3 regions of the Pseudomonas sp. R1-1 genome follow, and region 1 is predicted to be linked to each of the others. Evidence: riboswitches for the same ligand, from Rfam matches in the RefSeq annotation. Region 1 holds a riboswitch; each other region holds the start of a gene.
The links. Region 1 has a riboswitch for cobalamin ahead of cobW (cobalamin biosynthesis protein CobW). Riboswitches for the same ligand answer to the same signal wherever they lie in the genome.
Positions count from the first base shown of each region.

Region 2: another riboswitch for cobalamin. It lies ahead of cobO (cob(I)yrinic acid a,c-diamide adenosyltransferase); the one in region 1 lies ahead of cobW (cobalamin biosynthesis protein CobW).
Region 3: another riboswitch for cobalamin. It lies ahead of J3P75_RS11510 (ABC transporter substrate-binding protein); the one in region 1 lies ahead of cobW (cobalamin biosynthesis protein CobW).

Region 1 is NZ_CP071663.1:3,400,278-3,403,544, forward strand. It holds gene cobN (cobaltochelatase subunit CobN) at 1-193, opposite strand, end outside; gene cobW (cobalamin biosynthesis protein CobW) at 197-1,267, opposite strand; cobalamin riboswitch at 1,369-1,580, opposite strand; cobalamin riboswitch at 1,766-1,985, shown strand; gene J3P75_RS15370 (CbtB domain-containing protein) at 2,105-2,302, shown strand; gene J3P75_RS15375 (CbtA family protein) at 2,313-3,014, shown strand; gene J3P75_RS15380 (cobalamin biosynthesis protein) at 3,011-3,267, shown strand, end outside.
Region 2 is NZ_CP071663.1:4,366,010-4,369,276, reverse strand. It holds gene J3P75_RS19545 (PQQ-dependent sugar dehydrogenase) at 1-325, opposite strand, end outside; gene J3P75_RS19540 (hypothetical protein) at 392-976, opposite strand; cobalamin riboswitch at 1,140-1,363, shown strand; gene cobO (cob(I)yrinic acid a,c-diamide adenosyltransferase) at 1,444-2,055, shown strand; gene J3P75_RS19530 (cobyrinate a,c-diamide synthase) at 2,052-3,267, shown strand, end outside.
Region 3 is NZ_CP071663.1:2,518,411-2,521,677, reverse strand. It holds gene map (type I methionyl aminopeptidase) at 1-500, opposite strand, end outside; gene J3P75_RS11515 (ParD-like family protein) at 497-724, opposite strand; cobalamin riboswitch at 1,058-1,251, shown strand; gene J3P75_RS11510 (ABC transporter substrate-binding protein) at 1,393-2,406, shown strand; gene J3P75_RS11505 (FecCD family ABC transporter permease) at 2,403-3,267, shown strand, end outside.

The DNA of each region.
Region 1 (3,267 bases):
GATTCTGCACCTGCATCGGGTTGGCCAGACGCAGGCTCGGGTAGTCTTGTGGCAACTGCTGCGCCGCTTCGGCGAGCAGCGCGAGGCTGGAATCGCCGCTGCACAGGATCACCAGCTCGGCAGGCGTCTGGCCAAGGTCGGCAATATTGTCATCCGAGACGAAACCGCCGGGCTGGGTCCTGAGCAGGTGCATGACTTAAACGCTGAGCGCGGCGCGCAATTGCGCTTCGAGTTGTGCTGCGTCCAATTCCTGGCCGATCAACACCAGTCGCGTCACGCGCGCTTCGTCGGCGCCCCACTGACGGTCGAAATGCTTGTCGAAGCGCGTACCCACGCCCTGAATCAGCAGGCGCATCGGCTTGTTCGGAATCGCGGCGAAGCCTTTCACGCGCAGGATACCGTGCTGCACCACCAGTTGCGTCAGCGCGTCGAGCAGCAGGCTTTCGTCGGCTTGCGGCAGTTCGATGGAGATCGAGTCGAAGGCGTCGTGATCGTGGTCATCGTGATCGTCATCACCGTCGTGGTGATGGTCGTGGTGACTGTGACGGCTGTCGATGTGCTCTTCGGAACCGGCGCCGAGGCCGATCAACACGTCCAGCGGCAGACGGCCGTTGCTCGCTTCAATGATTTTTACAGCGGGCGGCAGCTCCTCCGCGACTTCAGCACGCACGCGCGCAAGATCTTCGGCGCTGGTCTGGTCGGCCTTGTTGAGGATCACCAGATCGGCGCTGGCCAGTTGGTCGGCGAACAGTTCGTGCAGCGGCGATTCGTGATCGAGGTTCGGGTCAAGCTTGCGCTGGGCATCGACCTGATCCGGAAACGCGGCGAAGGTGCCGGCGGCCACGGCCGGGCTGTCGACCACGGTGATCACCGCATCAACGGTGCAGGCGCTGCGGATTTCCGGCCACTGGAAGGCTTGCACCAACGGTTTTGGCAGGGCCAGGCCTGAGGTTTCGATGAGGATGTGATCGAGATCGCCGCGACGCGCGACCAGTTCGCGCATCACCGGGAAAAACTCTTCCTGCACCGTGCAGCACAGGCAGCCGTTGGCCAGTTCGTAAACGCGGCCGCTGGCTTCTTCTTCGGTGCAACCGATGGTGCACTGCTTGAGGATTTCGCCGTCGATGCCCAGCTCGCCAAACTCATTGACGATCACCGCAATGCGCCGGCCCTGGGCGTTATCGAGCATGTGCCGCAGCAAGGTGGTTTTGCCCGAACCGAGGAAACCGGTGACGATGGTGACGGGGAGTTTGGCCAGTGTTTTCATCGGTATGCCCTTTGGCAAAGCGGCGGGCATACGGGACGAGAACCGGCCACGCGCACGCGCGCCGGAAGTATTCGCCACCGGATCACCCCGCCCGGTTGAAAGTGAGAATCTGTGACGAGGCAGGTCTCCTGGCTGACAGTGTTCAGGCGCCAGGCCTGGCGTTCGCTGCGCCTTCCCGCGGGCTCGTTGACCGAGCTGGCAGTGGCGTGGCAGCGAACATCACCGTTCACAGTTGCGGGGGCAGCCGCGGCTTTGACCGCGTTCCCTTCTTAGCTTCGGCAGATACCGAAGAACCTCGAAGGCGCAAGGCTACGCATGGTGCAATGGCGGGTCAATGTCTGGATTGGGATCATGACCGACAGGCCGAACGTCAGGGCGAAGACCTTTGGTTACTTTGGGGCGTTTGCCAAAGTAACTCGCCGCCAGACGAAACCGCCGTCAGCAACCCTGGATATTCACTCGCGACCGAAAATTGACTCAAACCCACCCGCATGCTCTCCTGTACGCCTTGTTACGGGTGCCCTTCACAGGGTGAAACGGGAAACCGGTGAATCATGTGCTTTACTCAGAGCCATGTCAGTCCGGTGCTGCCCCCGCAACGGTAAGCGAGCGAAGCGTCAAAACCACTGTGCCAACGGCATGGGAAGGTGACGCTTGCAGATTGGCCCGGCGCCAACCCCTCGTGAGCCCGGAGACCGGCCCGCAACACACGGTGCGCAATCAGCGTCACTGGACATAACAAACCCGCGGTGGGCGGGCGCTGTTCGTACCTCCGCGTGTCCGTCACGCAGGGTCCGCATGCGTTCGACTGCCCCTGACACTCCATAGGGAAGCGCCATGTCGATCATCAGCAGCACCGCCAGCAACGCGGACAAAATCGCCAGCACCACCACCCTGAGCCAACGCCTGATTGCCGCCGCCTTCGCCTCGATTCTCGGCGCCGGGCTGGTGTATTTCGCCGGTTTCTCGCATATCGAAGCGGTGCACAACGCGGCCCACGATACCCGCCACAGCGCTGCGTTCCCGTGCCACTGAGACCTGTCGAATGATCAAGCGAATTGCGCAAACCGCAGGTTTCACTGGCCTGCTGGCCGCCCTGCTCCTCACGCTGCTGCAAAGCTTCTGGGTCTCGCCGCTGATTCTTCAGGCGGAAACCTATGAAAAATCCGAGCCGGTCGCCGCAGTCCACGAACACGCGGCCGGCACCGCGGCGCACAGCCATGACGGCGAAGCCTGGGAGCCGGAAAACGGCTGGCAGCGGGTGGTTTCGACCACCGCTGGCAATCTGGTGGTAGCGGTCGGTTTCGCCCTGATGCTTGCCGGTCTGTACACCCTGCGTGCGCCGCGCTCGACCGCGCAAGGCCTGCTCTGGGGGCTGGCCGGTTACGCGACGTTCGTGCTGGCGCCAACGCTGGGCCTGCCGCCGGAATTGCCGGGCACCGCTGCGGCTGATCTGGCTTCGCGACAGATGTGGTGGATCGGCACTGCGGCCTCGACCGCGGTCGGCCTGTCGCTGATCGCCTTTAGCCGGCACTGGCTGATGAAGCTGCTCGGTGTGGCGATTCTCGCGGTGCCGCATGTGATCGGCGCGCCGCAACCGCTGGTGCATTCGATGCTCGCGCCCGAAGCGCTGGAAACCCGGTTCAAGATCGCTTCGCAATTGACCAACGTGGCGTTCTGGCTGGCACTGGGCCTGATCAGCGCCTGGTTGTTCCGCCGCAACAGCAACGGTCAATACCACGCATGAGCGATGACCGCGCAGCGTCGACGCTGGTGGTCGGCCTCGGCTGCCAGCGCGGCTGTCCGACCAGTACGCTGCGCGCGTTACTCGACCAGGCCTTGCAGGCGCACCGCATCGAGCTCAAGTCGATCAAGGCCCTGGCCAGCATCGATTTGAAGCGCGACGAGCCGGGCCTGCAAGAATTGGCCGCGCAACTGGCCTTGCCCCTGCTGTACTTCAGCAGCGAGGAACTGGCCGGTTACCAGTCGATGCTCAGCCA
Region 2 (3,267 bases), 970 kb from region 1:
GAATGCCTTTGCTGTCGTCCGGTTTCGGTGGCGCATTGGTTTCGGCCACCAGCACATCCCCATTGGGCAGCACGTACAGCCAGCGCGGATGATCGAGGCCTTCGGCGAACGCGGCGACCTGAGTGCCGGCCGCGGCTGTTGGTTTTGCCCCCTCGGGCCAGCCGATCGCCGGGGCGATGTTCACCGTCGGGATCAGGGTCTTGTTCGGTTCCGGCAGTTTCGGCGACGGGCCAGTGCCGTCGGAGACTTGCAGGCTAGAGGTTTCGCCGCAGGCGCTGAGCCCGCCGGCGAGGGCGATGACGAAAACGAGGTGGGGCTTGCGCATTGCTGATCTTCCCTATGAATGCATTCCTAACCATAGAGGAGGGCGCAAGCCCGATGGTTCAACTGCTCAACCGCGGGCTTCCTTGAACAGCACGGCAATGCCCGGGTGATAGTTGCCCGCTTCGCTGTGCAATTTGCGGTAGGCATAGGGGAAATACCAGGCCACGGCGCAGGTGTGTCCCTTTTGCAGATCGTCGACCATGTCCTGCAGCTCTTCGGGGCTGGCGCTGTGCTGGGCTTTTTGCGGGGCGACGAACAGGCAGCCGAGTTTGAGATCGCTGGCATAACTGGTGCGTTTGGCGTCAGAGGTTATATCGGCCAGGGCTTGGGTCAGGTTGAGGTTGTTGACCCGTGGCCAGCGCTGTGTGGCTTGAATGAAGGCGCGGTCTTCGCTGCCGGCGATAAACAGATCGGCGCGGGCATTGCGCTCGCCGTCTTCGTTCTGTTTGCGGGTGACGGTGTCGTTCAAGGTCACCAGTTCGGCCATCCAGGCTGCGGCCGAAAGCAGGCCGAGGTTGGCTTTCTCATCATGCCAGTACGGCGTATCGCCGTCGCCGCGCACGGTGTTGTAGCGGTCGATACAGTCAAACCAGCGTTCAAGCACCGGGCGCAGGAATTCCAGGCGCGGGTTGCTGATGATCATGCCTTGCATCGTCATCGTCCTTATTGTTGTGGTGTGCTTTTTCGAGAAAAGCATGGCTCTTTGATATCACTTGTCACAGTCTGGCACAAGATTGCCCGCAGATAATTGATTGGTGGCAGTTTCTCGCCCGATGGCCGCCTCTTTAATTGACGCTCCACCCCCAACCCTCTAACCTTCGCCGCTTGTTTCAGGTGCTCTGTGACCTGCGTCGACAGAGTGAAACAGGGAAGCCGGTGAGGGTGGTCTTCACGCGAAGCCACGACGATCCCGGCGCTGCCCCCGCAACGGTAAATGAGTGAACACTGCGTTCAATGCCACTGCTCAACAGCGGGAAGGCGCGCAGTCTGGCCTACGCCGCTCATGAGCCCGGAGACCGGCCTGATCCATCCAGCGGCATCACGGTGGGCGATGCCAGGCTTTTTGCCGTCTAATCTTGTGCCTGCCCGCCGTTTACCCGTCTCAACGGAGAGCTCCCCATGACCGATTCCCCCGAGCGCGACGAACGCCATCTGGCGCGCATGCAGCGTAAAAAAGCCGTGATCGACGAACGCATCGCCAATTCGCCCGACGAGTGCGGCCTGGTGCTGGTGCTGACCGGCAACGGCAAAGGCAAAAGCAGCTCGGCCTTCGGCATGCTCGCCCGCGCCATGGGCCACGGCATGCAGTGCGGTGTGGTGCAGTTCATCAAGGGCCGCAACAGCACGGGCGAGGAGCTGTTCTTCCGCCGCTTCCCCGAGCAAGTGCGCTTCCATGTGATGGGCGAAGGTTTCACCTGGGAGACCCAGGATCGCCAGCGCGATATCGCCGCCGCCACGGCGGCGTGGGAAGTTTCTCGCGAACTGCTGCGCGATCCGTCGATCGGGCTGGTGGTGCTCGATGAATTGAATATCGCCCTCAAGCACGGCTATCTGGATCTCGATCAGGTGCTCAGCGATTTGCAGGCGCGGCCGCCGATGCAGCACGTGGTGGTTACCGGTCGCGGCGCCAAGCCGGAAATGCTCGAGATGGGCGACACGGTCACGGAGATGGGCATGCTCAAGCACGCCTTCCAGGCCGGCATCAAAGCGCAGAAAGGCGTCGAACTTTGAATCAGCCCCGTCACTGCCCGGCCGTCCTGATTGCCGCGCCGGCTTCCGGCCAGGGCAAGACCACCGTCACCGCCGCGCTCGCCCGTTTGCATCGCAATCAGGGGCGCAAGGTCCGCGTGTTCAAATGCGGCCCGGACTTTCTCGACCCGATGATCCTCGAGCGCGCCAGCGGTGCGCCGGTCTATCAACTGGACATGTGGATGGTCGGCGAGCAGGAAAGCCGTCGCCTGTTGTGGGAAGCCGCCGGCGACGCGGACCTGATTCTGATCGAAGGCGTGATGGGCCTGTTTGACGGCACGCCGTCGAGCGCTGATCTGGCGCGACACTTTGGCGTGCCGGTGCTCGGGGTGATCGACGGCACCGCCATGGCGCAGACCTTCGGTGCGTTGGCGTTGGGCCTGGCGAAATATCAGCCGGACCTGCCATTCGCCGGAGTGCTGGCCAACCGCGTCGGCACCTTGCGTCATGCGCAATTGCTTGAAGGCAGTCTCACCGAAGGCCTGCGCTGGTACGGCGCCTTGTCGCGTGAGACCGGTATCGAGCTGCCGAGCCGCCATCTCGGCCTGGTACAGGCCAGCGAACTGAATGATCTGGACCTGCGCCTCGACGCTGCCGCCGACGCACTGGCCAGCAGTTGCGAAGTCGCCTTGCCGCCAGCAGTCGAGTTCGCCGCGCCGGATGTGATTGCTGCCGAGCCGTTGTTGAACGGCGTGCGGATCGCGGTGGCCCGCGATGAGGCATTTGCCTTCACCTACGGCGCAAGCCTCGATCTGTTGCAGGCGATGGGCGCCGAGTTGAGCTTCTTCTCACCGATCCGCGACACGCAATTGCCCGAGGCGGACAGTCTGTATCTGCCGGGCGGGTACCCCGAGCTGCACCACGTTGCACTGGCACAGAACACTGCAATGCTCGAGGCGATCCGTGCACACCACGCGGCGGGCAAACCGCTGCTGGCCGAATGCGGTGGCATGCTGTATCTGCTCGATTCGCTGACCGATGTCGAAGGCACCCGTGCTGAACTGGTCGGGTTGTTGCAGGGCGATGCGGTGATGCAAAAGCGTCTGGCGGCCTTGGCGCTGCAGGCGGTCGATCTGCCGGAAGGCTCGTTGCGCGGGCACACGTATCACCATTCGCTGACGACCACCGAGCTGACGCCGATTGCCCGTGGGCTGAGCCCGAATGGCGGGCGCGGGGCCGAGGCGGTTTATCGTG
Region 3 (3,267 bases), 880 kb from region 1:
CGCACCACGCTAAAGCCTTCCTTTTCGGCAAGGCACTGAATCGCGTAACCGATATCGCCCAGCGTGGCGCCCGGTTTGACCGCACGAATACCTGCGCACATGGCGTCATAGGTGGTCTTGATCAGATGTTGCGCTTCAGGCGTGGCCTCACCGACCACGTACATGCGGCTGGTGTCGCCGAACCAGCCGTCCTTGATCACGGCGATGTCGAGGTTGAGGATATCGCCGTCCTTCAACGGTGTAGCAGAAGGAATGCCGTGGCAGACCACGTCATTGACCGAGGCGCAGACGGTTTTCGGAAAGCCGTGATAACCGACGTTGGCCGGCACCGCTTTCTGCACATTGACGATGTAGTCGTGGCACAGCCGATCCAGTTCATCGGTAGTCACCCCGGCCTTGACGTGGGGCACCAGCATCGCCAGCACTTCGGCGGCCAGTTTGCCGGCCGCGCGGGATTTTTCGATCTCGGCCGGGGTGTTGAGCTTGATCTGGTTTCTCATGCGAGGGCGACTTCCTGTGTCAGTTGGTGCAGGTCGAGCCCGCCGTTCTGTTCGGCGCGGATCAGCAAACGGCAGATCGCGCTGTGGTCGAGATTGGGGTGCAACTCGGCGAGCATGCCGATGCGCATCCAGTGCTCGGCCTGCGCGTTGATCGAGCGGCTGAGTGCGTTGCTGGAGATGCGCAGGTTTTCGTGCATGTCTTCGGAAATTTTTACGATGCCCATGGCGGTAATCCGATACGGAATGTATATGGATCGTATATTAGCGTTGGGGGTTCGTGGATTGCAAATCAGGGTTGTGTGGTTTTTTCAGGATCGGGAGGTTGGTGGTCAAAAGCATGCGTTCGGCTTTGGCCTTGTAGTGACCCGGCCCCTCACCCCAGCCCTCTCCCCCTGGAGAGGGAGCCGATTTCGGTTGGTTTTGAAATTTGCATTCGACTCGGTATTTCATGTCGACGTAGCCCTCGCATCCACCGCGGTCAGTCCCCTCTCCCTCCGGGAGAGGGCTAGGGTGAGGGGCTTTTCAACAGATTGATCTCCCCCTCAACCGCCCAAATCGTCTACCATGCCGCCGCCGGTTTCCACACGGGATTAATAGGGAATCCGAGGTGCTTGCTCAGCATCGATCGGAACTGCCCCCGCAACTGTAGGTGCCGAGCCTGCTCCTCGACTGCCACTGGGTAACCCCCGGGAAGGCCGGAGCCAGGCGATGACGCATCAGTCAGGAGACCTGCCGGCACAATGACTACTAACCGGCGGGGTGTCCGGGAAGGACATCGTGCCGTGCGCTTTTTTGCGCGATGACCGGCCTTGCGCTGTTTGCTGACAGCGCTTGATGGTGTGTTTCCAAACCGTACCCGCCCTCCCCGTACGGTTCCATTGGAGACTGCCCCATGCTGCTGCCCCGTATTGCCACCCTGTTCACCGGTCTGGGCCTTTGCGCTTTCGCGCAAGCGGCGCCCACGGTTTATCCGCTGACGATCGAGAACTGCGGCAGTACCCTGACCTTCCAGCACGCCCCGGCACGCACGGTTACCATCGGCCAGGCCGGCACGGAAATGCTCTATGCCCTGGGGCTGAGCGACAAAGTCGTTGGCACTTCGCTGTGGTTCAACGACGTGCTGGCGAACTACAAGGCGCAGAACGAAAAGATAGAGCGCCTCGCTGATAACGAACCGAGCTTCGAAGCGGTGATCGGCAAGCGCCCGGAACTGGTCGCCGTGGAGCTGGAATGGATGGTCGGCCCGCAAGGTGCGGTCGGCACCCGCGAGCAGTTCCATGAGTTGAAGATTCCGACCTACCTGCTGCCCTCCGACTGCGAAGCCAAGGACAATCTCGTTGGCTCCGATGGGACGCGCCTTGCACCGTTTCGCATCGACAGCATTTACAAGAGCGTGAGCCAACTGGCGGCGATTTTCGATGTGCAGGCGCGTGGCGAACAGCTCAACGAACAGCTCAAGGCCAGCCTCGCGCAATCGATCGCCACGGCGAAAACCCAGCAGCGCAAAGACGTCAGCGCAGTGGTCTGGTTTTCCAGCGCCGAGATGGACATCGAGCCGTTTGTGGCCGGTCACAAAGGCGTTCCGGATTTCATGCTGAGCACCCTGGGCGTGCGCAATGTGGTCGAGTCGGATGAAGAATGGCCAACCGTGGGCTGGGAAACCATTGCCAAGGCCAACCCGACTTTCCTGGTCATCGCGCGCATGGATCGTCGGCGTTTCCCGGCTGACGATTATCAGAAGAAACTTGCCTTCCTGCGCAGCGACCCGGTGACGCGCAACATGGACGCGGTGAAACACAACCGCATCATCATCCTCGACGCCATGGCCATGCAGGCCAGCCTGCGCACCTTCGACGGCCTCGCGCAACTCGCCGCCGCCATCAACGCCTACGACCTGGCGCCATGAGCAGACGCCTGATCCGTTCGCTGCTGGTTGTGCTGACGCTCGCGCTCGCGCTCATGGGCGGCGTGGCGATCGGTGAGACTTCGATCGAGCCGGGCGTGGTGCTGCAGGTGCTGGCCAACAAGCTGTGGGGCGCCGGTTATGTGCTCGACCCCATCGATGAAGGCATCGTCTGGAATTACCGCCTGACCCGCGCCTTGGTCGCCGCAGCCTGCGGTGCCGGGCTGGCAACGTGCGGGGTGATCTTGCAGTCGCTGTTGCGCAATCCGTTGGCCGATCCTTATTTGCTGGGCATCTCCGCCGGGGCCTCGACTGGCGCGGTAATGGTCGCGTTGCTTGGCGTCGGTGCCGGGCTGGTGTCGCTGTCGGCCGGTGCGTTTGCCGGTGCGGTGACGGCGTTCGTGCTGGTGATTCTGCTGGCACGGGTCAGTGGCTCGGCCAACGGTACCGGGCAGATCATTCTGGCCGGGATTGCCGGATCGCAATTGTTCAATGCGCTGACAGCGTTTTTGATTACCCGCTCGGCGAGTTCCGAGCAGGCGCGCGGAATCATGTTCTGGCTGCTCGGCAACCTCGGCGGGGTGCGCTGGCCATCGGTGTGGCTGGCGGTGCCGGTGGCCCTGCTCGGGCTGGTTGTGTGCCTGTGGCATCGGCGGGCGCTGGATGCGTTTACCTTTGGCGCGGACTCGGCGGCGTCGCTCGGCATACCAGTGCGCCGCGTGCAGATTCTGCTGATCGGTTGCGCGGCGTTGGTCACGGCGGTGATGGTCTCGATTGTCGGTTCGATCGGTTTTGTCGGCCTGGTGATTCCCCATGCGGCGCGGTTGTTGCTTGGCACCGGGCATGCTCGCTTGCTGCCAGCGA